DNA from 3 places in the Streptomyces sp. NBC_01275 genome. Region 2 is predicted to be linked to each of the others. Evidence: riboswitches for the same ligand, from Rfam matches in the RefSeq annotation. Region 2 holds a riboswitch; each other region holds the start of a gene.

Region 1 (7,535 bases), 1.4 Mb from region 2:
CGCAGGGATCTGGACGTGCTGGAGCGGCAGGGGCTGGTGCGGCGGGTGCACGGTGGGGCCGTTGCCGCGCGGGCTCGGGAGGAGGGCGGGGGGTTCGAGGCCCGGAAGGGGTGGCAGACGGCGACGAAGGACCGGCTCGGGGCCGCCGTCGCCGGGCTGGTCGAGCCGGGGTCGCGCGTGCTGCTCGACGCCGGGACCACCACCGTGCACGTGGCGGAGCAACTCGCCGCGCAGGCCCCGCTGACCGTGGCCGTGCTCAGTCTTCAGGCGGCGGTGCGGCTGGCCGACCGGCCCGGGATCGAACTGCTGGTCGTCGGCGGCCGCTCCCGTCCCGGCGAGCGGTCCTTCGTCGGGCCGTTGGCCCTGCGCACCCTCGACTCCCTGGCCTTCGACGTGTTCGTGATGTCGATCGGCGGGGTGCACGCGGTGCACGGCTGGTCGGAGTTCTCCCTCGACGACGCGGCCGTCAAGCAGGCGGGCCTCGCCCAGGCCGCCCGCACGATCGCGGTGGCCGACGCGACCAAGCTGGGCGTACGCGCCTTCAGTCAGGTCGCTCCCCTCGACGCCGCGCACGCCTTCGTCACCGACGCCGCGGCGGCCGACCCCGTCACCCATCCCGGCGGCCCGCCGACCCTGGACGCCCTGCGCGAGGCGGGCGTCGAGATCCATCTGGCCCCGTGAGGGCCCCGTGAAGGCCGGTCAAGGCCCGTCAAGGCCCCGTCAGGGCCCGGGCCCTGTGAGCCTTGTGAGCCTTGTGAGGAGCACCCCATGCCCCAGTCCCCGCTGATGATCCTGGTAGCCGGCCCGTACCGTTCCGGCACCGGCGACGACCCCGCGAAGCTCGCGGCCAACGTACGCGCCATGAACGAGGCCGCCCTCGCCCTGTACCGCGCCGGGCATCTGCCCGTCACCGGCGAGGCGCTCGCGCTGCCCCTGCTGGAGGCGGCCGGCAGCACCGCCCCGGGCGACCCGCTCTTCGACGAACTCTTCCACCCCGTCGCCGAACGCCTGCTCGACCGCTGCGACGCGGTCCTGCGCATCGGGGGCCCGTCCCAGGGCGCGGACCGCATGATCGCCCGGGCCCACGCTCTGGGCAAGAAGACCTACGGCGACCTCGCCGACGTACCTCGACCGGCCGACGTACACGACACTTCGGGCGGCCGCCGATGACCGACGACCTCGAAACCGCGCCCCGTCCCGGCATCGACGTCCCCGACCCCCGCGGCCGCACCGGCCTCGACCGTCAGGGGCGCGACCTGACCGGCAATCCGCGCGTCCGCGTCCAGGAGGTGGAGGTGCTCGCCTGCGACTGGTCCGTCCTGCGGCGCACCACCTTCGACTACCGGCACAGCGACGGCCACTGGAGCCGCGAGCGGCGCGAGACCTACGACCGGGGCGACGGCGCGACGATCCTGCTCTACGACCCCGACCGGCGCACGGTCCTGCTGACCCGTCAGTTCCGGCTGCCCGCGTACGTCAACGGGCACCCCGACGGGATGCTGCTGGAGACCGCCGCCGGTCTCCTGGACGGGGACGATCCACGGGAGGCGATCCGCCGTGAGGCCGCCGAGGAGACCGGACGCGCCGTCCACGAGGTCGAGCATGTCTTCGACGTGTACATGAGCCCCGGCTCGGTCACCGAACGCCTCAGCTTCTTCGCCGCCCCCTACGACGCCTCGGCCCCCGGCGTCGACACGGCGGGCGTGGCGGCCGAGGGCGAGGACATCGCCGTGGTCGAACTCCCCTTCGCCGAGGCCCTCGACCTCGTCCGCACGGGAGCGATCGCCGACGCCAAGGCCATCATGCTGCTCCAGTGGGCCGCCCTCGACGGTCCCTTCCGGGACTCCATCCGGGACTCCTCCCAGGGCCACTCCCCGTCGGGCCGGATCAGCTGACGCTGAGCTCCGTGAGGTCCGCCAGCGGCAGCGTGTGCTGGGTCTGCAGGACCTTCGCGCGCAGGTAGCGGACGTTGTGCGGGGTCGTGAAGACGCCCGTCGGGACCCGGTCGTGGACGTCCGTGCCCAGTCCCCTCAACTGCTCCGCCTTGTCGGGGTTGTTGGACAGCAGGTCCAGCTCGGTGATGCCGAGGGCGCGCAGCATCTGGGCGGCGGCGGTGTAGTCCCGGCCGTCCTCCGGCAGCCCGAGGGCGGCGTTCGCCTCGTAGGTGTCCAGGCCCTGGTCCTGGAGGGCGTACGCGTCGAGCTTGTTGTAGAGGCCGATGCCGCGGCCCTCCTGACGGAGGTAGAGCAGGACGCCGCCCGTCTCGGCTATCCGCTCGACCGCCTCGCGCAGCTGGGGTCCGCAGTCGCAGCGCGCGGAGCCGAAGACGTCCCCGGTCAGGCACTCGGAGTGCAGCCGGACCAGCGGGACGGCGCCGGGGGCCGGTTCGCCGAGGACGACGGCGACATGCTCGAGGCCGTCGGCCAGACCGTGGAAGGTGACGAGTTCGGCGTCGACGGAGTATCCGTCGGGGAAGCGCAGCGGTACGCGGACGCGGGCGCGCTGGGTGGCGGCGGCGGGGGTGTCGGGCATGCGGGTCTCCCGGGTCCGGTGAAACAAAGAACGAAGAACGAAGAACAGAGAACTAACGGCAAGAGGCAAGCAGCGAAGAACAAGCGACAAGCGACAAGCGACAAGCGACAAGCGACAAGCGACAAGGAGCAAAACGAGCATCTGCTTCAGATTTGAAGCAGGCCCTCGCTTCGAGACCCTACCCATGTTTTAAATTTGAAGCAACTGGATTGCGACCCAGATCACGAACAGGACGACGACGGCGGCGACGACCGCCTCCGCCACGGCACGTCGTCGTCCGCCGGCCGCGTCCCGTCCTCCTCCAGCGCCCGAGCGATGCCCGTGCAGATCTCCTCCAGCTGCCCCACCTGCTCCTCGTTCAGGTGAGCGAACAGCGAGTCCCGCACGGTCTCGACATGGCCCGGGGCGGTCCGTTCCAGTACGGCCATCCCCTCGTCGGTCAGGACGGCGACGCTGCCCCGCTTGTCCCACCGGCAGTTCTCCCGCCGGACCAGCCCGTCCTTCTCCAGCCGCGTCACCGCGTACGTCAGTCGACTGCGGGTGATCTTCGTCCGCTCGGCCAGGTCGGTCATACGCAGCTGACGCTCCGGCGTCTCGGAGAGATTGGCGAGGATGGAGTAGTACAGGTGGGGCATGCCGGCGTCCTGCTGGAGCTGTCGGTCGATCGCGTCCTCCAGGAGGTGCGTCGCGGCGATGTACGCGCGCCAGGCGCGCTGCTCCTCGGGGGTGAGCCAGCGGGTCGTCATGCCACCCAGTGTAGGTTTGTTTCAAACTTGAACCAAGACCCTGCCGTCGTTCCTGGAGAGCCGCGCCGATGTCGTACCCGTACCTGTACCCGTACGTCCTGCTGTCCGCCGCCGTCTCCCTCGACGGCTACCTCGACGACACCTCCCCCGAGCGCCTGCTGCTCTCCAGCCCCGCCGACTTCGACCGGGTCGACGAGGTGCGGGCCGGCGTCGACGCGATCCTCGTCGGCGCCGGCACCATCCGCGCCGACAACCCCCGGCTGCTGGTGAACTCCCCCGAGCGGCGCACCGTACGGGTGGCGGCCGGGAAGGCGGAGTACCCCCTGAAGGTCACCGTCAGCGGCTCCGGCGACCTCGACCCGGCGGCGAAGTTCTGGCACACGGGCGGCGAGAAGGTCGTGTACACGACCGAGAAGGGCGCGGTCCGGGCCCGGTCGCTGGGGCTCGCCGCCGATGTCGTCCCCCTCGGCCCCGAACTGGACTGGCGGCGGCTCCTCGAGCACCTCCACGCCGAGCGCGGCGTACGCCGGCTCATGGTCGAGGGCGGCGGAACCATCCACACCCAATTGCTCCAGCAGGGCCTCGCCGACGAACTCCAGCTCGTCCTCGCCCCGCTCCTCGTGGGCGACCCGGACGCGCCCCGCCTCTTCGGCCCGGGCGGCTACCAGGGCGGACGCCTGCGCCTGACCGAGACCCGGCGGATCGAGGACGTGGTCCTCATGCGCTACGAGCCCACCGCCCCCGGCGCCGGCCCGCTCCCCTCCGCGGCCGACCGCCGCTGGCTGGCCCTGGCCTGCGATCTCGCGGCCGAGTGTCCTCCCTCGCGGACCGCCTTCAGCGTCGGCGCGGTGATCGTGGCCGCCGACGGCACGGAGCTGGCGCGCGGCCACTCCCGGGAGGCCGGCGACCCGGTCGTGCACGCCGAGGAGGCCGCCCTCGCCAAGCTCGACCCCGCCGACCCCCGGCTGCCCGGCGCCACCGTCTACAGCAGCCTGGAGCCCTGCGCGCACCGCTCCTCCCGCCCCACCCCCTGCGCCCGTCTCATCCTCGACGCGGGCGTGCGCCGGGTCGTCACGGCCTGGCGGGAGCCCAACACCTTCGTCACGGAGGCGGACGGCACCGGGCTCCTCGCGGCCGAGGGCGTCGACGTCGTCGTACTCCCGGAATACGAGGAGCGGGCGCAGGTGGCGAACCTGCACCTGAGCGGGTGATACAGTTAAGTCAACAACGACGCGGGGTGGAGCAGCTCGGTAGCTCGCTGGGCTCATAACCCAGAGGTCGCAGGTTCAAATCCTGTCCCCGCTACTGAAGGCCGAGGGCCGGAATCCGAAAGGGTTCCGGCCCTCGGTTTGTTTGCCTTCCTCATGTCGTCACCCCTCGTGACCGCTCGACCGCCCTGCGCATAACAGCTGAGTCACCATCAAAACGCGTGTGACTGCTGAAGCGTTCCCGAGGTGAGGTCAACTCGCCCGTTTTTCACCGGTCATGGCCTGAAAGTCCAGGCCATGAATGTTGTTGATCAAGGGGAACAGCTTGGAAACCCACCCCTAGGTCTATTAACGTTCGATAACGCAGCGCGGTCGTCCCAGCCGACACAAGAGTCGGCTCCGTGCGCACTGCCGAATCCCGCAAGGGAACCGGGGAACCACCACCTTGGGGTGAATCTCGCGGAAGCCGCCGTGTGGCAACGGCCGGTATACGCGCGTAGGAGACCTTCCCGCTCCGAACCCGTCAGCTAACCCGGTAGGCGACGGAAGGAAAGGAGTACGCCCGCGTGGCGTCCAACCCGCCTGCCCCAGAAGCCCCGTTCGTGCCGGGCCAGCGTTCCCCCGAGACCTTCGGCTTCGGCACCTACCGCACCGACGAGGGCCCCTGGGAGGAATGGAACCCCACCGCGGAGTCCGTTCGCCCGGTACGCGGCAAGCACCGCGTCGCCAAGCAGCGCGGCGGCGGGTTCGCCCGCAGCTCCACCGTCCTCGGCGTCGGCGTCATAGCCGCCGTCAGCGCGGGCGGCATGGCCAGCGCCAACACCGGCAAGGCGCCGGTCTCCATCTCCATGCCCGACCTCCCCTCGGTGGGCGGCCTTCTCACGGAGGACGACGCCCCCCCGGAGCCCGCGCCCGCCCTCAGCAGCTTCGGCACCGAGTCCGACGACACCGCCCAGGGCGGCGCCGCCGACGCCGGCGAGGCGCTGCGCAGCCGGATCATGGCGCAGGCCGAGTCGCAGCAGACGCAGATCGAGGCGAAGGCCAAGGTCGCCGCCGCCAAGGCAGAGGCCGCCGCGACCGCCAAGGCCGAGAAGGAAGCCAAGGCCAAGGCCGCGGCCGCGAAGGAGAAGGCGGAAGCGGAGGCCAAGAAGAAGGCCGAGGCCGCGCGCCTGGCCGAGCTGGCCAAGCAGTACACGCTGCCGACCTCCTCGTACACCATCACCTCGACCTTCGGTCAGGCCGGCTCGCTCTGGTCGTCCGGGTACCACACCGGCCTCGACTTCGCCGCGCCCACGGGCACCCTCATCAAGGCCGTCCACAGCGGGACCGTCACCGAGGCGGGCTGGGCCGGTTCCTACGGCTACCGCACCATCCTGACTCTGGACGACGGAACCGAGCTGTGGTTCTGCCACCAGTCGTCGATCAGCGTCAGTGTCGGCCAGAAGGTCGGCACGGGCGACGTCATCGGCCGCGTCGGCGCCACCGGGAACGTCACCGGCGCCCACCTCCACCTCGAGGTCCACCCGAACGGCAGCGCCGACGGCATCGACCCCATGTCCTGGCTGCGGAGCAAGGGCCTCAACCCCTGACCCGTAAGGGTCTCCCCCGCCCGTTGGAACCCCGGCAGCCCTGACGACACCCCCCCGACGTCAGGGCTGCCGGTTCCGTCTGCCGGTCCCCTCGTGCTGTTCACACGTTCTTCGTACAGTGCACGGAATGGGCCTCTCCGGCACGGCGTTGATCCAAAGCATGACTTCTCTTCGCCAGCTCGGCTCCTCCGACCTCAAGGTCTTCCCGCTCTCCCTCGGCGGCAACGTCTTCGGCTGGACCGCCGACGAGGCCGCCTCCCTCGCCGTCCTCGACGCCTACGCGGACGCCGGCGGCAACTTCATCGACACCGCCGACTCCTACTCGGCGTGGATCGAGGGCCATCAGGGCGGTGAGTCCGAGACCGTCATCGGCAAGTGGATCAAGGCGCGCGGCAACCGCGACGACATCGTGATCGCCACCAAGGTCAGCCAGCACCCCGAGTTCCCGGGCCTGACCGCCGCGAACATCAAGGCCGCCGCCGACGCATCCCTGCGTCGCCTGGACACCGACCGCATCGACCTCTACTACACCCACTTCGACAAGCCCGAGGTCCCGGTCGAGGAGATCGTCGGCGCGCTGGACGACCTGGTGAAGGCGGGCAAGGTGCGGCACATCGCGGCCTCCAACATCTCCCCGGAGCGGCTGCGGGCGTCCCTGGAGTTCTCCGACCGCGAGGGCCTGGCCCGCTACGTCGCCCTCCAGCCCCACTACAACCTGGTCTCACGCGACACCTACGAGGGCGAGCTGCAGGACCTCGCCGCCGCCTCCGGCCTCGCCGCCGTCCCGTACTACGCGCTGGCCTCCGGCTTCCTCACCGGCAAGTACCGGCCCGGTACGACGGTGGAGAGCCCGCGGGCCTCCGGCGCGGCCAAGCACCTCGACTCCGAGCGGGGCCAGAAGGTCCTCACCGCCCTGGACGAGATCGCCCAGGCCCACGACACCCAGGTCGCCACGGTGGCCCTGGCCTGGCTCGCGGCCCAGCCGACGATCGCCGCGCCGATCGCGTCCGCCCGTACGGTCGAGCAGCTGCCGGCGCTGCTGGGCGTGGCGGAGCTGGAGCTGACGCAGGCCGAACTCGAGAAGTTGACGGAGGCGTCGGCGTAGCGGTCCGTACGACCAGCTGCATCCCCTACGACTGGTAGGGGTTGTAGCTGGGGTGCTGCGCCGCCGGATATCCGTACCCGTACCCGTACCCGTACCCGTAGCCGTACCCGTAGCCCTGTCCGGGGCCAGGGCCGGGTCCCTGCGCCGGGTCGTGCACCCCGTGCGGCCCAGGAGCCCCGTGCATCCCGTGCGGTCCAGGAGCCCCGTGCATCCCGTGCGTCCCGTACACCGCCCCGTACACCGGCCAGGGCGTCGCCGGCACAGCCACCCGTACCGGTGGAGCCGTCATCCACGCTGCATGGTCCAGCGCGGGCCGCGCCAGCTCCCTGCGGCGCCACAGCTCGTTCAGCAACTC
Region 2 (7,535 bases):
GCTATGGGACGCATATATGCAAGTCCGGTATCGCGGGCCCGGTCACCCGGGGAGGGGCCGGTGTCCGGAGGCTCCGGTGCGGCTGACTAGCATCCGGCTCATGGACGTACTCATCCATCTCTTCGTCGGCCTGCACATCGTCGGCATCGCCGCGCTCCTGGGCGGCTTCCTCACCCAGCTGAAGGCGATGGGTCAGGGCACGGCGCGCTTCGTGCCCGCGATGCTGCACGGCGCGGCGACGATGCTGGTCACCGGCGTGATCCTGGTCGGTCTCAACCAGGCGGACGACCAGCATGTCAACAACATCAAGATCGGCGTGAAGCTGGCCCTGCTGATCGTGATCCTCGGCCTCGTCTATGTGAAGCGGGACGACGAGAAGGTGGAGAAGCCCCTGTTCGGCCTGGTCGGGCTGCTGACCGTGGTGAACATCTTCATCGCGGTGCTCTGGACCTGACGGACGCGCCGCCTTCGCCGCCCCGGACCGCCGCGAGCGCCCCGACGGCGACCGTCAGCCACGCCGCCACCGCGACCCACAGCAGCACCCGCCCCGGCCCCTTCAGCCATGGCACGTCGACGGCCGCGGCCACGGAGAGCGTCGCCGTCGCCGTCATCCCCATCGGGAACACGGTCGCCCAGCGGCACACGTCGTAGTACGGCCGCGGCCACCGCACCTCGGCGGCCAGGAGGACGGCGTAACAGACCAGGTCGAGCACCAGCAGTGCGACGGTCACCGAGCGCAGGACGCCCCGGTCGTCGGCGTTCCACAGGTACAGGCCCCCGCCCTCGGCGTCGAGTAGCGTCGCCCCGGCGAGCGCCGAGATGGCGAGCGCGCCGCCCGCCACCCACTGGTCCCCGGCGCCCTCGGCGATCTGCCGCCGGTCGAAGCGGGCCAGCGCGAGGCAGTAGAGCACCAGCCCCAGCCAGAACAGCACGAGCGCGGTGTGCGCGAGCCAGGCCGTCGCCTCCGCCCGGGCGAGGGCGGCGGCCAGCACGGCGAGCCCCTGCGTGGCTACACAGCACAGGAACACCGCCCCGCGCATACGCCGCCGCCAGTGCCGTACGACGACCGCCAGCAGCACCGGCCACAGCGCCGCCGCCAGTGCCAGCAGCGCCTCCGCGAGGGACTGCCGGCCGAGGGCCGAGACACGCGTGCCGAGGACCGTCGTCGCGGCCACGGCGGTGAGCGCCCCCGGCGTCCCGGCCTCCGCCAGCCACCGCTCACGCTCCCACAACAGCCGTACGACGAAGTCCGCGCCCAGCGCCAGCCACGCTGCGCCGGCCAGCGCCAGGGAGATGCGGGACAGGGCCTCGTGGCCCGTCAGCCGCAGGCCCACCGACAGGATCGCGGTCGCCAGCACGGCGGCGCCGGCCGCCGGGGGACGCTGCGCCCGCCGGACGCGGAGCAGGAGGCGGTGGGGGGAGAAGACGGGCATGCGGCTGATGCTAAAGAGGACGCTGCGGCATACGAGGGGCACACGCGAGGGGTGGGAAAACGCGGAAGACGCACCTCTACGCGCGCGTGCCCTCAGGTAACCGTCTACGCGCGCGTGCCTTCGGGAACCCGCCGGTGCCCGCGCGTGCCCTCAGGCCGGCCGCACCACGCTGTGGATGCCCGACTCGCCGTCGTAGTAGATCGACTCCTCGCGGACGTAGCCGCCGGGCTTCGGGGCGTGGATCATCATGCCGTTGCCGATGTAGACGCCGACCTGGCTGACGTCGTCGTAGAAGAAGACCAGGTCACCGGGTTGCGCGTCGGTGAGAGAGATGCCGGCGCCGGCGTTGGCCTGGTCGTAGGCGGTGCGCGGGAGGGTGACGCCCGCGGCCTTCCAGGCGGCCTGGGTGAGCCCGGAGCAGTCGTAGGAGTCGGGTCCGGTCGCGCCCCACACGTACGGCTTGCCGATCTGCGCGCGGGCGAAGGCGAGCGCCTTCTCGGCCTTGGTGGTGTACGAGGAGTCGGCGGGGGCGGGGGCAGGGGCGGGCGTGCCCGTACTCGTGCCAGTGCCAGTGCCAGTGCCAGTGCCAGTGCCAGTGCCAGTGCCAGCGCCCGTGCTCACGCCCGCGCCCGCGCTCGTCGAGTCGGCGCTCTCCCGCTGCGCGGCGGCCTGTTCCGCCGCCGCCTGCCGCTGCGCCAGCTCCGCCGCCTGCCGCTGCGCCAGCTCCGCCGCCTGGCGTGCGGCCTCCTCCTGTTTCTGCTGCTCGATCGCCGCGAGCCGCGCCTTCTCCTGGGTCGCCAGCTGGGACAGCAGCACGCGCGCGTCGCCGAGCTTCTTCTGGACGGTGGACTTGGCAGCCTTGAGGTCGCTCTGCGTGTCGGTCAGCGCCTCGAGGCTCGGCTGGGTCTGGTCGACGTAGTGCTGCGGGGTGTCCGCGGGCAGGAAGGTCGCCGTGTCGGGCGCGGAGACGCCGGTGCGGTACTGGGCGGCGGCGAAGGAACCCTGCTGCTCCCGTGTCTCGTTGAGTTTCTGGGTGCGCTGCGCGACGTCGTCGAGGAGGCCGTCGGCGCGCCGGCGCTGCTTGGTCGTCTTCTCCTTGGCGGCGTTGTGGTTCTCGGTCGTCGACTCCGCCCGACGGTAGAGGTCGTCGACCTTCTTCTCGACCTCCTCCAGACTCGGCGCGCCGTCGCCGGAGGGGGCGGCGTTCGCCGTCTGGGAGAGCAGGGCGACGGAGGTGAGGGCGGCAGTGGCGAGAGCGGGGGGACGGGTGCCTGCTGCGCGCGTGCCCATGAGGCGTGGCTTGCGGTGCTGCGACGCCAAGGGAGGCGACTCCTTCCGTGATCCGCCTACCGGGTTGGCTCGGGTTCGGGCGGGTGGTTCGGAAGGGTTGCCCTACGGCCCGTCCTTGAGCGGAAGGCAGGCCGACTCACCCAGAGTCACGGTGGGTTCCCGGCTCCGGCTGCCGCGAGGGGGCGCGCCGGACTCGGCGGAAGGCCGCGCGGCCCGGCGACGTTCGCCGGTGGGGGTCGTACGGCCTGCTCGAAACGGTAACCAACTCGTGTGGCTCGTGTGAAGGTTGGTGGGTGATATGCCCGATACATTTTCGTGACCTTCGACGAAAGCCGGGTAAGCGGTCACGGTTGGTGATAAGGCCACCTCGGAAGGTGAGGGGGGATGTTTTCGGGACGGCGGCCGGTTGTCAGTGCGGCCCTCTAAACTCGGAGAGCGATGAGCAGCCTCTTTGACGACAGCTTCCTGGCGGACCTCCAGGGCCCTCGCGGCCACGAGGGGGAGCCCCCGCCGCCGCCCGAGGACGATCACGTACCGGAGCAGGTTCCGGACGATCTGTTCGGCGGGAAGTTCGACGTGCCTCCGGACCGGGACGCCTACTACCGCGACGGCGCCCCGCGCCCGGCGATCGACGCGGCCGCGCTCCTGGAGGGGCTGAACGACAACCAGCGCGCGGCCGTCGTCCACGCCGGCGCCCCGCTGCTCATCGTCGCCGGCGCAGGCTCCGGCAAGACGCGCGTGCTGACCCACCGCATCGCCCATCTGCTCGCCGAGCGCAGCGTCCACCCGGGCCAGATCCTCGCGATCACCTTCACCAACAAGGCCGCGGGCGAGATGAAGGAGCGCGTCGAGCAGCTCGTCGGCCCGCGTGCGAACGCGATGTGGGTGATGACCTTCCACAGCGCGTGCGTGCGCATCCTGCGGCGCGAGTCGAAGAAGCTCGGCTTCACCTCCTCCTTCTCGATCTACGACGCGGCCGACTCCAAGCGTCTGATGGCCCTGGTCTGCCGTGACCTGGACCTCGACCCCAAGCGCTTCCCGCCCAAGTCCTTCAGCGCCAAGATCAGCAACCTGAAGAACGAGCTGATCGACGAGGAGGACTTCGCCGCCCAGGCCGGCGACGGCTTCGAGAAGACCCTCGCCCAGGCCTACGCCATGTACCAGTCCCGTCTCCGCGAGGCGAACGCCCTCGACTTCGACGACCTGATCATGACGACGGTCAATCTGCTGCGCGCCTTCCCGGACGTCGCCGAGCACTACCGCCGCCGCTTCCGCCATGTCCTCGTCGACGAGTACCAGGACACCAACCACGCCCAGTACTCCCTCGTGCGGGAACTGGTCGGCAGCGCGGAGCACCCGGTCGACGTACCGCCCAGCGAGCACGACGTGCCGCCCGCCGAGCTGTGCGTCGTCGGTGACGCAGACCAGTCGATCTACGCCTTCCGGGGCGCGACGATCCGCAACATCCTCCAGTTCGAGGAGGACTACCCGGACGCGACGACGATCCTCCTCGAGCAGAACTACCGCTCCACGCAGACGATTCTGAGTGCCGCCAACGCGGTCATCGAGCGCAACGAGTCCCGCCGCCCGAAGAACCTGTGGACCAACGCGGGCGCGGGCGCGCGCATCACCGGCTATGTCGCCGACACCGAGCACGACGAGGCCCAGTTCGTCGCCGAGGAGATAGACCGTCTCACCGACGCGGGCGACGCGAAGGCCGGCGACGTCGCGGTCTTCTACCGTACGAACGCCCAGTCCCGTGTCTTCGAAGAGATCTTCATCCGCGTAGGCCTGCCCTACAAGGTCGTCGGCGGCGTCCGTTTCTACGAGCGCAAGGAGGTCCGGGACGTCCTGGCCTACCTGCGCGTGCTCGCCAACCCGGAGGACTCGGTCCCGCTGCGTCGCATCCTCAACGTGCCCAAGCGCGGCATCGGCGAGCGCGCCGAGGCGATGATCGACGCCCTGTCCCAGCGCGAGAAGATCAGCTTCCCGCAGGCTTTGAAGCGCGTCGACGAGGCGTACGGCATGGCCGCGCGGTCGACGAACGCCGTCAAGCGGTTCAACACGCTGATGGAGGACCTCCGTACGATCGTCGAGTCCGGGGCCGGCCCGGCGACCGTGCTCCAAGCGATCTTCGAACACACCGGTTATCTGGCCGAGTTGCAGAACTCGACGGACCCACAGGACGAGACCCGCATCGAGAACCTTCAGGAACTCGCCTCTGTGGCCCTGGAGTTCGAGCAGGAGTCCGGGGAGGGGGAGGGCGAGAGCGAGACGCCCGCCGGGCTCGCCGCCTTCCTGGAGCGGGTCGCCCTGGTCGCCGACTCCGACCAGATCCCCGACGAGGAGCAGGACGGCTCGGGCGTCATCACGCTCATGACCCTGCACACCGCCAAGGGCCTGGAGTTCCCGGTCGTCTTCCTCACCGGCATGGAGGACGGCGTGTTCCCGCACATGCGCGCCCTCGGCCAGGCCAAGGAGCTGGAGGAGGAGCGCCGTCTGGCGTACGTCGGCATCACGCGCGCGCGGGAGCGGCTGTATCTGACCCGGTCGGCGCTGCGCAGCGCATGGGGGCAGCCGTCGTACAACCCGCCGTCGCGTTTCCTGGAGGAGATCCCGGCGCAGCATCTGGACTGGAAGCGGACCGGCGCGACGGCCCCGGTGTCCTCCGGTCCGGCGTCCGGGATCGCGGCCTCGCTGTCGTCGTCCCGCTCGCGCTCGTCGGCGTCGGGCGCGTCCGGCTTCGCCACACGCAGGGGCGCGGCGGAGAAGCCGGTCGTCGCGCTGGCCGTCGGCGACCGGGTGACGCACGACCAGTTCGGTCTGGGCACGGTCGTCGGGGTGAACGGGACGGGCGCGAACGCGGAGGCGACGGTCGACTTCGGCGACGTCAAGCCGAAGCGTCTGCTGCTGCGGTACGCGCCGGTGGAGAAGCTGTAGGCGCGTCACGCGCAGGGGCAGGAATGGAGTGAGCCCCCGCTGTGACAGCGGGGGCTCGTCACACGGGGGAAAGTCCTCTACGTCGGGTCGAGTCCGTGGCTGCGCAGCCACGGCAGCGGGTCTATCGCCGAACCGCCGGCCGGCCGGACCTCGAAGTGCAGGTGCGGGCCGGTGGAGTTGCCGGAGTTCCCGGAGTACGCGATCGGGTCGCCGGCCTGCACCGTCGTACCGGAGGCGACCCGGTAGCTGGAGAGGTGGCAGTACCAGGTCTCCGTGCCGTCCTTCGCCGTCACGATCAGCATGTTGCCGTACGCGCTGTTCCACTGCGTCCGTACGGTGCCGTCGGTCGCCGACATCACGGTCGTGCCGTAGGAGACCGGGAAGTCGATGCCGGTGTGCTGGGACATCCAGTTGATGCCGGCCTGTCCGAAGTAGGCGCTGAGTCCGTGCTGGGCGACCGGCAGCGCGTACTTCGGGCGCAGTCGCTCCTTGCGGGCCGCCTCCGCCGCCGCCTTCTTCTTCTCGGCCGCCTGCTGCGCCTTGAGGTCGATGCGCTCCTGCGTACGGCTGGCCCGGTCGGCGAAGTCGTCGGCCTCGGCGGTGAGGGTCTGGAGCTGGGAGTCCAGCTTGTTGTTGGCGGCGGACGGCTTCACCGGCTGCGCGTCCGAGGCGGAGGCCGTCGTGTCCTTCTCGTCGCTGCCGCTCAGTGTGCCGACGGAGGCGGCGGCGATGCCGGCGACCCCCATCACGCAGGCCGAGGGCACGGCCACGGTCAGCAGCGCGGAGCGCTTCGCGGGCGTACGACGGCGGGAACGGCTCGCGCCCCGGGCAGCCGCCCGCGAGGAGGGAGCCGGAACCGGAGCGGCGGCCTCCTCCTGGTCGTCGAGAAGAGGCAGCGCGGCTACGGCGGGCAGCTCGCCGGTGGCGGTCAACTCGCCGTCCGCCGGGGCGTGTTCGCCGTAGGAGACCTGTTCGAAGGTGGCGGTGGCCTGCTGGTCGAAGGGCACCTCGGCCGACTGCTCGTACCCGTCGGAAGCCGGTGCGGCCTCACCGCCGTGGCCGCTGTGGCCGCCGTCGGAGTTCCACTGCGTGGCGTCGTACGCGCCGGTGTCGAAGGCCTGCGTGCCCCATTCCCACTGCTGGGTCCGGTCGGCCGGGCTGCCCGACTGGTCGGGCTGCAGCCAGGAGCCGGCGTCCCACTGACCGCTGGCGTCGGAGGCGGTGGCCTGCGGCGGGATGCCCGACAGGTGTTCTTGCTGCTGCTGCTGTTGCTGGTCGGTCGGCCAGCCGGTCGTGTCGTACGCCCCCGAGTCGTAGGCGGCGTGGTGCTGGGCCGCGTACGGGTCGTAGTTCAGGGTCTGGTGGCCGCCCGTGTCCAGGTTCTGGTGGCCGCTGGTCCACTGCGTGGCGTCGTACGCGCCGGTGGCGGGGTTCGTGCCGTCGCCGGGCAGCTCGCCGAAGAGGGGGTCGGCCGCGAAGTGGCCGGTGGTGTGGGCGACGGCGTCGTAACCGCTGTTGTCGTAACCGTTGTACGTGGAGAAGCCGTCGTGCTGGGCTTCGGGGGTGCCGTACTGCGCGTAGGGCGCGGATTCGGCGTCGGAAGCCGGGGCCGGGGTGGTCATGGTCCCCGACGGGTGACGGTCGTTCACCAACTTCTCTTTCGCCGACAACAGGGGCTGCCAGAGCAGTGCGGCGACTGTACCCGGCAGTACGCGGGCACGACAATCTTCTGCAGGTTTCGTGCTCTCAGGAAACGGGCATTCGGCCGTGTTTCGGGGGACGGCGGGCGCGGGTTTGGCCCTATGTTCGAAGAGTGTTCGATCGCGGAGACCCTTTTTTGGTTCAGTCGCCGCAGGTCCGCTTCAGGCCGCC
Region 3 (7,535 bases), 1.2 Mb from region 2:
CGACCGGATCGGCTCGCCGCCCACGGCGGCCTCCACCGCCTCGGCCACGAGGGCCGGGTAGTAGCCGCTGCGCTCGATCGCCGAGCGCAGCCCCTGGGTCGTCGTACTGGTCTTGGCCATGTCCTCCATCCTACGGGGACCCACTGACTGCGAGGCACCGCTCAGGACGCCTTCAGTACGCGGGTTCGGTGCGCGGTTCGGTACGCCGATCAGTACGCCGTTCGGTCCTCGGCTCAGCGCGCGGTCCGGTCCTCGGCTCAGTACGCGGGCAGTGTGCGGGGACCGAGGTCGTCGCGAGCGGGCGGGGGCGCGAGGCGGACCGAGGCGCCGAGGACGCTCAGGCCGTGCGGGGCGACGACGACCGGCTCCAGGGTGACCGCCACGACCTCGGGGTGGTCGTCGACCAGCCGGGAGACCCGCAGCAGCAGCTCCTCCAGGGCGGGGGTGTCGACGGGGGTCGAGCCCCGCCAGCCGAAGAGGAGCGGGGCCGTCCGGATCGAGCGGATCAGTGCGGTCGCGTCGCGGTCGGTGACCGGAACCAGTCGGTGGGCCATGTCCCCGAGCAGCTGGGAGGCCGCCCCGGCGAGCCCGAAGGACAGCACGGCTCCGGCGGCCGGATCGATGACCGAGCGGACGACTGTGTCGACCCCGCGCGGGGCCATCGCCTGGACGACCGGACGCAGCTGCTCCGGCGCCCCGAACAGCCCGGTCAACTCGGCGTACGCCCGCCGCAGTTGTTCCTCGTCCGCGAGATCCAGACGTACGCCGCCCAGGTCGGCGCGGTGGCGCAGGTGCGGGGCGGTGGCCTTGAGGGCGACGGGGTAGCCGAGGGCGTGGGCGGCGCGGGCGGCCTCGTCGGGGGTGGGCGCGGGGATCGCACGGCGGGGGTGGACGCCGTAGCGGCCGAGCAGCTCGCAGGTCTCCTCCGTGCCGAGGGTGAGGCCCTGCCCGCGCGCGAGGAGCCTCTCGATCAGGGCGGCGGCGCCCTTCTCGTCGATGTCCTCGTACTCGGGCACCTTGCCGGGGTCGGCGGCCTCGCGCCGCCACTGCGCGTACTTCACGGCTTCGGCGAGGGCGCGGACCGCGCGTTCGGCGGCGGGGTAGGCGGGGATGAGGTGCGTTCCCTCGGGGGCTTCGGCGGCGGTGGGCGGGCGGGTGTCGGTGGGCGGCTGTGCACCGGCGGGCGGCCGTGCGGCGGCGGGCGGCCGAGTATCGGCGGGCAGCCGTGTTCCGGTGTCCGGAGTTCCCGCGTCCGGTGTCGCGGCCCGCGCGCGGGGGGCCGTCTCCGCGGCGCGCGGTGCGGTGCTCGTCGCGGCCGACAGCGCCTCCGCCAGGCCGCCGAGTTCCACGTGCACGACCAGCACCGGCTTGGCGGGGGCCACGACCGCGGCCGAGCGCAGCGCCTGAGCCAGCTCCGCGTCCCCGGGCGAGGTCTCGCCGATCGCCGGGATCGCCGTGACGACCACCGCGTCGCACGTCTCGTCGGCCAGCGCCCGCGCGAGCGCCGCATGGAAGTCCTCCGCCGAGGCCCCCGTGGTCAGGTCCAGCGGCGGCAGCGGCCGCAGCCCCTCGGAGAGGCAGGCGTCGTACGTCAGCAGCCCCAGCGACTCGGAGTTGCCGAGGATGGCCACCCGCGGTCCCGTCGGCAGCGGCTGGCGGGCCAGCAGCAGGCCCGCGTCGACCAGTTCGGTGATCGTGTCCACGCGGATCACGCCGGCCTGCCGCAGCAGCGCGGACACCGTCGCGTGCGGCAGCCGCGTCGCCCGTACGGCGTGCCCCTGCGGGGCGGTGCCGGTGCCCTGGACGACGACCAGCGGCTTCGCCGCCGCCGTACGCCGGGCGAGGCGGGTGAACTTGCGCGGGTTGCCGATGGACTCCAGGTACATGAGGGCGACGTCGGTGTCGGGGTCGTCGTACCAGTACTGCAGGACGTCGTTGCCGGAGACGTCCGCGCGGTTGCCGGAGGAGACGAAGGTGGACACGCCGGTGACGCCGGTGACGCCTCCGCCGCGCCGGTGCAGCCGGGACAGCAGGGCGACGCCGATGGCGCCGGACTGGGCGAAGAGGCCGATCCGGCCGGGCCGCGGCATCTCCGGGGCCAGGGAGGCGTTCAGCCGCACCTGCGGGGAGGTGTTGATGACGCCGAAGGCGTTGGGGCCGATGATCCGCATCCCGTACGCGCGCGCGTGCCGCACGAGTTGGCGCTGGCGTTCGCGTCCGTCGGGGCCGCTCTCGGCGTAGCCGGCGGAGAGGACGACGAGTCCCTGTACGCCGTGCTCGCCGCACTCTGCGACGACCTCGGGCACGTGCTCGGCCGGGACGGCGACGACCGCGAGGTCGACATGCCCCTCTATGTCGCGCACCGAGCGGTGGGCGGGGACCCCGTCGAACTCCTTCAGGTCCTCGGGGAACGCCTTGTTCACGGCGTACAGGCGTCCGGCGAACCCGGCCTCCCTGAGATTGCCCAGGACGCTTCGGCCCACGCCGCCGGGGGTGCGGCCGGCGCCGACGACGGCGACGGAGCCGGGCGCGAGCAGCCGCCCTACGGAGTGCGCCTCGGCGCGCTGCTCCCGCGCGCGCTGCACGGCGAGGGAGCGCTCGGTGGGTTCGAGGTCGAACTCCAGGCGGACCACGCCGTCCTCGAAGTGGCGCTGCTGGGTGTATCCGGCGTCCGTGAACACCTTGATCATCTTGTTGTTGGCGGGGAGCACCTCGGCGGCGAACCGGCGGATGTCCCGCTCGCGCGCGACGGCCGCGATGTGCTCGAGGAGGGCGGAGGCGACACCGCGCCCCTGGTGGGCGTCCTGCACGAGAAAGGCGACCTCGGCCTCGTCGGCGGGCGCGGAGGCGGCCATGCCGTCGGCACCAATCCGGTCATAGCGTACGGTGGCGATGAACTCGCCGCCGACCGTGGCCGCGAGTCCCACCCTGTCCACAAAGTCGTGGTGCGTGAAGCGGTGGACGTCCTTTGCGGACAGGCGCGGGTAGGGCGCGAAGAAGCGGTAGTACTTCGACTCGTCCGAGACCTGCTCATAGAAGCTGACCAGGCGCTCGGCGTCATCGACGGTGATGGGGCGGATGCGTGCGGTGCCGCCGTCGCGCAGCACCACGTCGGCCTCCCAGTGGGCGGGGTACTCGTGCCGGTCCGACGCGCTCTGCATGGGGCCCAGAGTACGGCTCGCGTACGACAACGGCGCGAGGCAGTCTGTGGAGGACGGACGTCGGATCGAGGCCGCGATCCGACGACCACACCGGGACGGTTCACACGGACCCTCCCTCACACGCTTCACGTGTGGAACACTGGTCTAGACAACCTGAACACCGAAGGGCAGCATCACATGGCTGAGCGCCGCGTCAACGTCGGCTGGGCCGAGGGCCTTCACGCCCGCCCCGCTTCCATCTTCGTCCGGGCCGCCACGGCCGCAGGCATCCCGGTGACGATCGCCAAGGCCGACGGCAACCCCGTCAACGCGGCCTCCATGCTGGCCGTTCTCGGCCTGGGCGCCCAGGGCGGCGAGGAGATCGTCCTCGCCTCCGAGGCCGAGGGCGCGGACGCGTCGCTCGACCGACTGGCGAAGCTGGTCGCCGAGGGTCTCGAGGAACTCCCCGAGACCGTCTGAGCGGGAAATCGACGGTTGCGGCGGCCTTGACCTCAAAGACATCGCGCCGCAACTCCGAAGGGCTCGTCCGAATTATCGGGCGGGCCCTTTGCATTTCCCTTCAACGGGCAGCATAAATAGCGCCCCGCGAATTATCTTCTCTTTGTATACGGCCCTCGTGTTAATGACGCAGGCCCGTCATGTTTACGGGATGTTGCGAAGTCCTCACACGGTCCTGGCGGTCGGCTCCGGCGGAAAAGCGCAGCCGGTGCGCGGCCGTCGCGCGCTCGGTGTGCAGCGCCGTGATCGCCCGCGCACGCTCCCCGTCGCCGCGCGCCACCGCGTCCACGATCGCGCCGTGCTCCGCCCAGGACTCCACGGGGTTGGCCGGCGCCTCGATCGCGTACATCCAGGCGATCTTGTGGCGCAGCTGGGTCAGCGTCGACGTCAGGGCGTGGCTGCCGGAGGCCTGGGCGAGCGTCTCGTGGAACCAGCTGCCCAGCGAGCGCAGATCCTCGCTGTTGCCCCTCCGGGCGCGTTCCTGGCCCAGCCGGACGAGCCCGCGCAGCACCTTGAGATGGGCCTCGGTGCGGCGCTGGGCGGCCCGGGAGGCGCCGAGCGGCTCCAGCAGCATGCGCATCTCCAGCAGGTCGGCGGCCTCCTGCTCGGTCGGCTCGGCGACGCACGCGCCCGCGTGCCGCCGCGTCACGACGAAGCCCTCCGCCTCCAGCGTGCGCAGCGCCTCTCTGACCGGAACGCGGGAAACGCCGTAGCGGCGGGCGAGGAGTTCCTCGGTGAGGCGGCTGCCGCGCTCGTAGACACCCGCGACGATGTCGTCCCGGATGGCCGTGCACACCGAGTGCGCCGGAATACGCATGACGGACCTCCGCCTTAATCCCCGTGAAACGTCGACGATTGACGTGTTCAGTGACTCTATTGCAATGAGCGGGAATTTCCGATGGCGGGCCGGAATCCAGGGATATTTTTTGGACAGCAGGGCCTCGGAAACGACGAAAGCCCCGGCCACGGGGGCCGGGGCTCGACGATCTGTCGCCGAACGTCGTCAGAGGTTCACGCCGTGCGTGCGGAGGTAGGCGACGGGGTCGATGTCCGAGCCGTACTCCGCCGTCGTGCGGGCCTCGAAGTGCAGATGCGGGCCGGTGACGTTGCCGGTCGCGCCGGACAGGCCGATCTGCTGGCCGGGGGTGACCTGCTGGCCCACCGAGACGCCGATGGACGACAGATGGCCGTACTGGGTGTACGTGCCGTCGTTCATCTTGACGACCACCTGATTGCCGTACGACCCTCCCCAGCCGGCCTCGACGACGGTGCCCAGGCCGACCGCGTGCACCGAAGTGCCGCTCGCGGCGTGGAAGTCGATGCCGGTGTGGCTGCCGGAGGACCACAGCGAACTGCTGGCGTGGTAGCCGGTGGAGACGTAGGAGCCGGTGATCGGCAGCACGAAGGCGTTGAGCCGCTTGCGCTCGGCCTCACGGGCCGCACGCACGCGTGCCTCGCGCTCCTCCACGGCCTTCTTGGCGGCCGCCTCGCGCGCGGCCTCCTCGTAGGCGGCCTTCATCTGCACGGCGACCTGGTCGTCGATCTGCTCGGCGACGGCTTCGCCGGCGGTGACGACGGGGATCAGCCCGGTCTGCTCGGGGGTGGGCTCGGCCGCGAGGGCCGGGGAGGCGACGGTGGCGACGACGCCGGTGGTGGTGAGCGCCGCGACGCCCGCCGCGCGGGCGGTGGTGCGCTTCATCCGGCTGGGCCGACGGTGCTTCCCGGGGGCGCAGGTGAACGCCATGAAGTCGGGGGTGTCCTTTCCTTCCCTCTCGCCTACCGGGTTAGCTGACGGGTTCGGAGCAGGAAGGTCTCCTACGGGCGCCCTCGCGACCTGCGCGGGCGTCCGATTCACCCCAGGGACTTCTGGGCCCCTCCAGCCGCGAACGCGGCGACAGGAGGGAGGGTCCCCGGCTCCCCTGGCTCGCGCCATGCGGGGACTCGGCGATGACTGTCCGCTGCCGCGGATGCGGCGCACTGCCTGACGAACAGCCCGGACGAAGCTAAGCGGGGCGGCTCCCCATCCCCAAGCCGATGACGGGTTTTGTAGCGCATCCCACAGGGCAGACGGGCAACCTCCGCCCCAATTCGGACATCTGAGGGCCCTGGTGACGCTTCCGTCGACCAGGGCCCCACACGCGCGTGCCGCCGCTTCGGCCTACTCCGCGGCGACGACCTTCACTTCGCCGAGACCGAGCGCCTCGACCGGCTCCTTGATCTGCGCGGCGTCGCCGACGAGGACGGTCACCAGACGGTCCACGGGGAAGGCGCTCACGGCCGCCGCGGTGGCCTCCACCGTGCCGGTCGCGGCGAGTTGCCGGTACAGCGTCGCCTGGAAGTCGTCGGGCAGGTACTGCTCGACCTGGTCGGCCAGCGTGCCGGCGACGGCTGCGGCGGTCTCGTACTTCAGCGGCGCCACACCGACCAGGTTCTGCACGGCCACGTCGCGTTCGGCGTCGGTCAGTCCCTCGGCGGCGAGGGTGCGCAGCACCTTCCAGAGGTCGTCCAGGGCGGGACCGGTGTTCGGGGTGTCGACGGAGCCGCTGATGGCGAGCATCGCGGCGCCCGTGCCGTCCGGCGCGGACCGCAGGACCTGCCCGAACGCCCGCACGCCGTAGGTGTAGCCCTTCTCCTCGCGCAGGACGCGGTCCAGGCGGGAGGTGAGGGTGCCGCCGAGGCAGTACGTGCCGAGGACCTGGGCGGGCCACACGCGGTCGTGCCGGTCGGCGCCGATCCGGCCGATCAGCACCTGCGTCTGGACGGCGCCGGGGCGGTCCACGATGACGACCCGTCCGGTGTCGTCGGCGGTCACCGGCGGCACCGGCCGCGGCTGGGCCGAGGAGCCCGTCCAGGCGCCCAGCGTGTCGCCGAGGAGCGCCTCCAGCTCGATGCCGGTGAGGTCGCCGACGACCACGGCGGTGGCCGTGGACGGGCGAACGTGCCTCTCGTAGAAGGCGCGTACGGCCGCGGCGTCGATCTTCTCGACGGTCTCCGCGGTGCCCTGGCGGGGGCGCGACATGCGCGCGGTGGCCGGGAACAGCTCCTTGGAGAGCTCCTTGGCGGCGCGCCGGGAGGGGTTGGCCAGCTCGTGCGGGATCTCGTCCAGGCGGTTGCGGACGAGGCGCTCGATCTCGCTGTCGGCGAACGCGGGCGCCCTGAGGGCGTCGGCGAGCAGGCCGAGCGCCTTGGCCAGGCGCGAGGCCGGGACTTCGAGGCTGAGGCGGACGCCGGGGTGGTCGGCGTGCATGTCGAGGGTGGCGCCGCAGCGCTCCAGCTCGGCGGCGAACTCCTCGGCGGAGTGCTTGTCGGTGCCCTCGGAGAAGGCCCGCGCCATGATCGTGGCGACGCCGTCGAGGCCGGCCGGCTCGGCGTCCAAGGGCGCGTCGAGGAGGACCTCGACGGCGACGACCTGCTGGCCGGGGCGGTGGCAGTGCAGGACCGTCAGGCCGTTGTCCAGCGCGGCGCGCTCGGGCGCCGGGAACGCCCACGGCCTGGCCTCGCCCGCCTGGGGCTGGGGGTGGAAGTCCATCGTGGCGAGCTCGGTCACTGCGCCGCCTCCTCGTTCTCGTCCTGGTCGGCGGGGGCTTCGGCGGCGGTCGGCTCGTAGACGAGCACCGCGCGGTTGTCGGGGCGCAGTCGGGCCTTGGCGACCTCCCGCACCTCCTCGGGCGTGATGTCCAGGACCCGCTGGACGGCGGTCAGGGCGAGCTGCGGGTCGCCGAACAGGACGGCGAACCGGCACAGTTCGTCCGCGCGGCCGGCGACCGTGCCGAGCCGGTCCAGCCACTCGCGCTCCAACTGGGCCTGGGCGCGCTCCATCTCCTCGGCCGTGGGGCCCTCCTCGGCGAACCGGGCGAGCTCCTCGTCGATGGCGGC

The links. A riboswitch is a leader RNA that binds a small molecule or an ion and turns the genes downstream of it on or off. The one in region 2 is predicted to bind cyclic di-AMP.
Positions count from the first base shown of each region.
Region 1: it holds a riboswitch for cyclic di-AMP, as region 2 does, so the genes downstream of both, OG562_RS19940 (M23 family metallopeptidase) here and OG562_RS26520 (C40 family peptidase) in region 2, are expected to answer to the same signal.
Region 3: it holds a riboswitch for cyclic di-AMP, as region 2 does, so the genes downstream of both, OG562_RS32025 (M23 family metallopeptidase) here and OG562_RS26520 (C40 family peptidase) in region 2, are expected to answer to the same signal.

Region 1 is NZ_JAPEOZ010000001.1:4,556,389-4,563,923, reverse strand. It holds gene OG562_RS19975 (DeoR/GlpR family DNA-binding transcription regulator) at 1-681, shown strand, start outside; gene OG562_RS19970 (DUF4406 domain-containing protein) at 769-1,170, shown strand; gene OG562_RS19965 (NUDIX domain-containing protein) at 1,167-1,895, shown strand; gene ribA (GTP cyclohydrolase II) at 1,888-2,532, opposite strand; gene OG562_RS19955 (MarR family winged helix-turn-helix transcriptional regulator) at 2,754-3,278, opposite strand; gene OG562_RS19950 (dihydrofolate reductase family protein) at 3,347-4,489, shown strand; tRNA gene OG562_RS19945 (tRNA-Met) at 4,510-4,583, shown strand; cyclic di-AMP (ydaO/yuaA leader) riboswitch at 4,886-5,045, shown strand; gene OG562_RS19940 (M23 family metallopeptidase) at 5,053-6,075, shown strand; gene OG562_RS19935 (aldo/keto reductase) at 6,236-7,180, shown strand; gene OG562_RS19930 (PrsW family intramembrane metalloprotease) at 7,206-7,535, opposite strand, start outside.
Region 2 is NZ_JAPEOZ010000001.1:5,976,745-5,984,279, forward strand. It holds gene OG562_RS26510 (hypothetical protein) at 101-454, shown strand; gene OG562_RS26515 (tellurite resistance/C4-dicarboxylate transporter family protein) at 432-1,433, opposite strand; gene OG562_RS26520 (C40 family peptidase) at 1,584-2,723, opposite strand; cyclic di-AMP (ydaO/yuaA leader) riboswitch at 2,761-2,932, opposite strand; gene pcrA (DNA helicase PcrA) at 3,162-5,663, shown strand; gene OG562_RS26530 (M23 family metallopeptidase) at 5,741-7,312, opposite strand.
Region 3 is NZ_JAPEOZ010000001.1:7,213,111-7,220,645, reverse strand. It holds gene OG562_RS32045 (DUF5998 family protein) at 1-120, opposite strand, end outside; gene OG562_RS32040 (bifunctional GNAT family N-acetyltransferase/acetate--CoA ligase family protein) at 258-3,161, opposite strand; gene OG562_RS32035 (HPr family phosphocarrier protein) at 3,339-3,620, shown strand; gene OG562_RS32030 (GntR family transcriptional regulator) at 3,781-4,476, opposite strand; gene OG562_RS32025 (M23 family metallopeptidase) at 4,663-5,403, opposite strand; cyclic di-AMP (ydaO/yuaA leader) riboswitch at 5,418-5,616, opposite strand; gene OG562_RS32020 (pitrilysin family protein) at 5,818-7,206, opposite strand; gene OG562_RS32015 (pitrilysin family protein) at 7,203-7,535, opposite strand, start outside.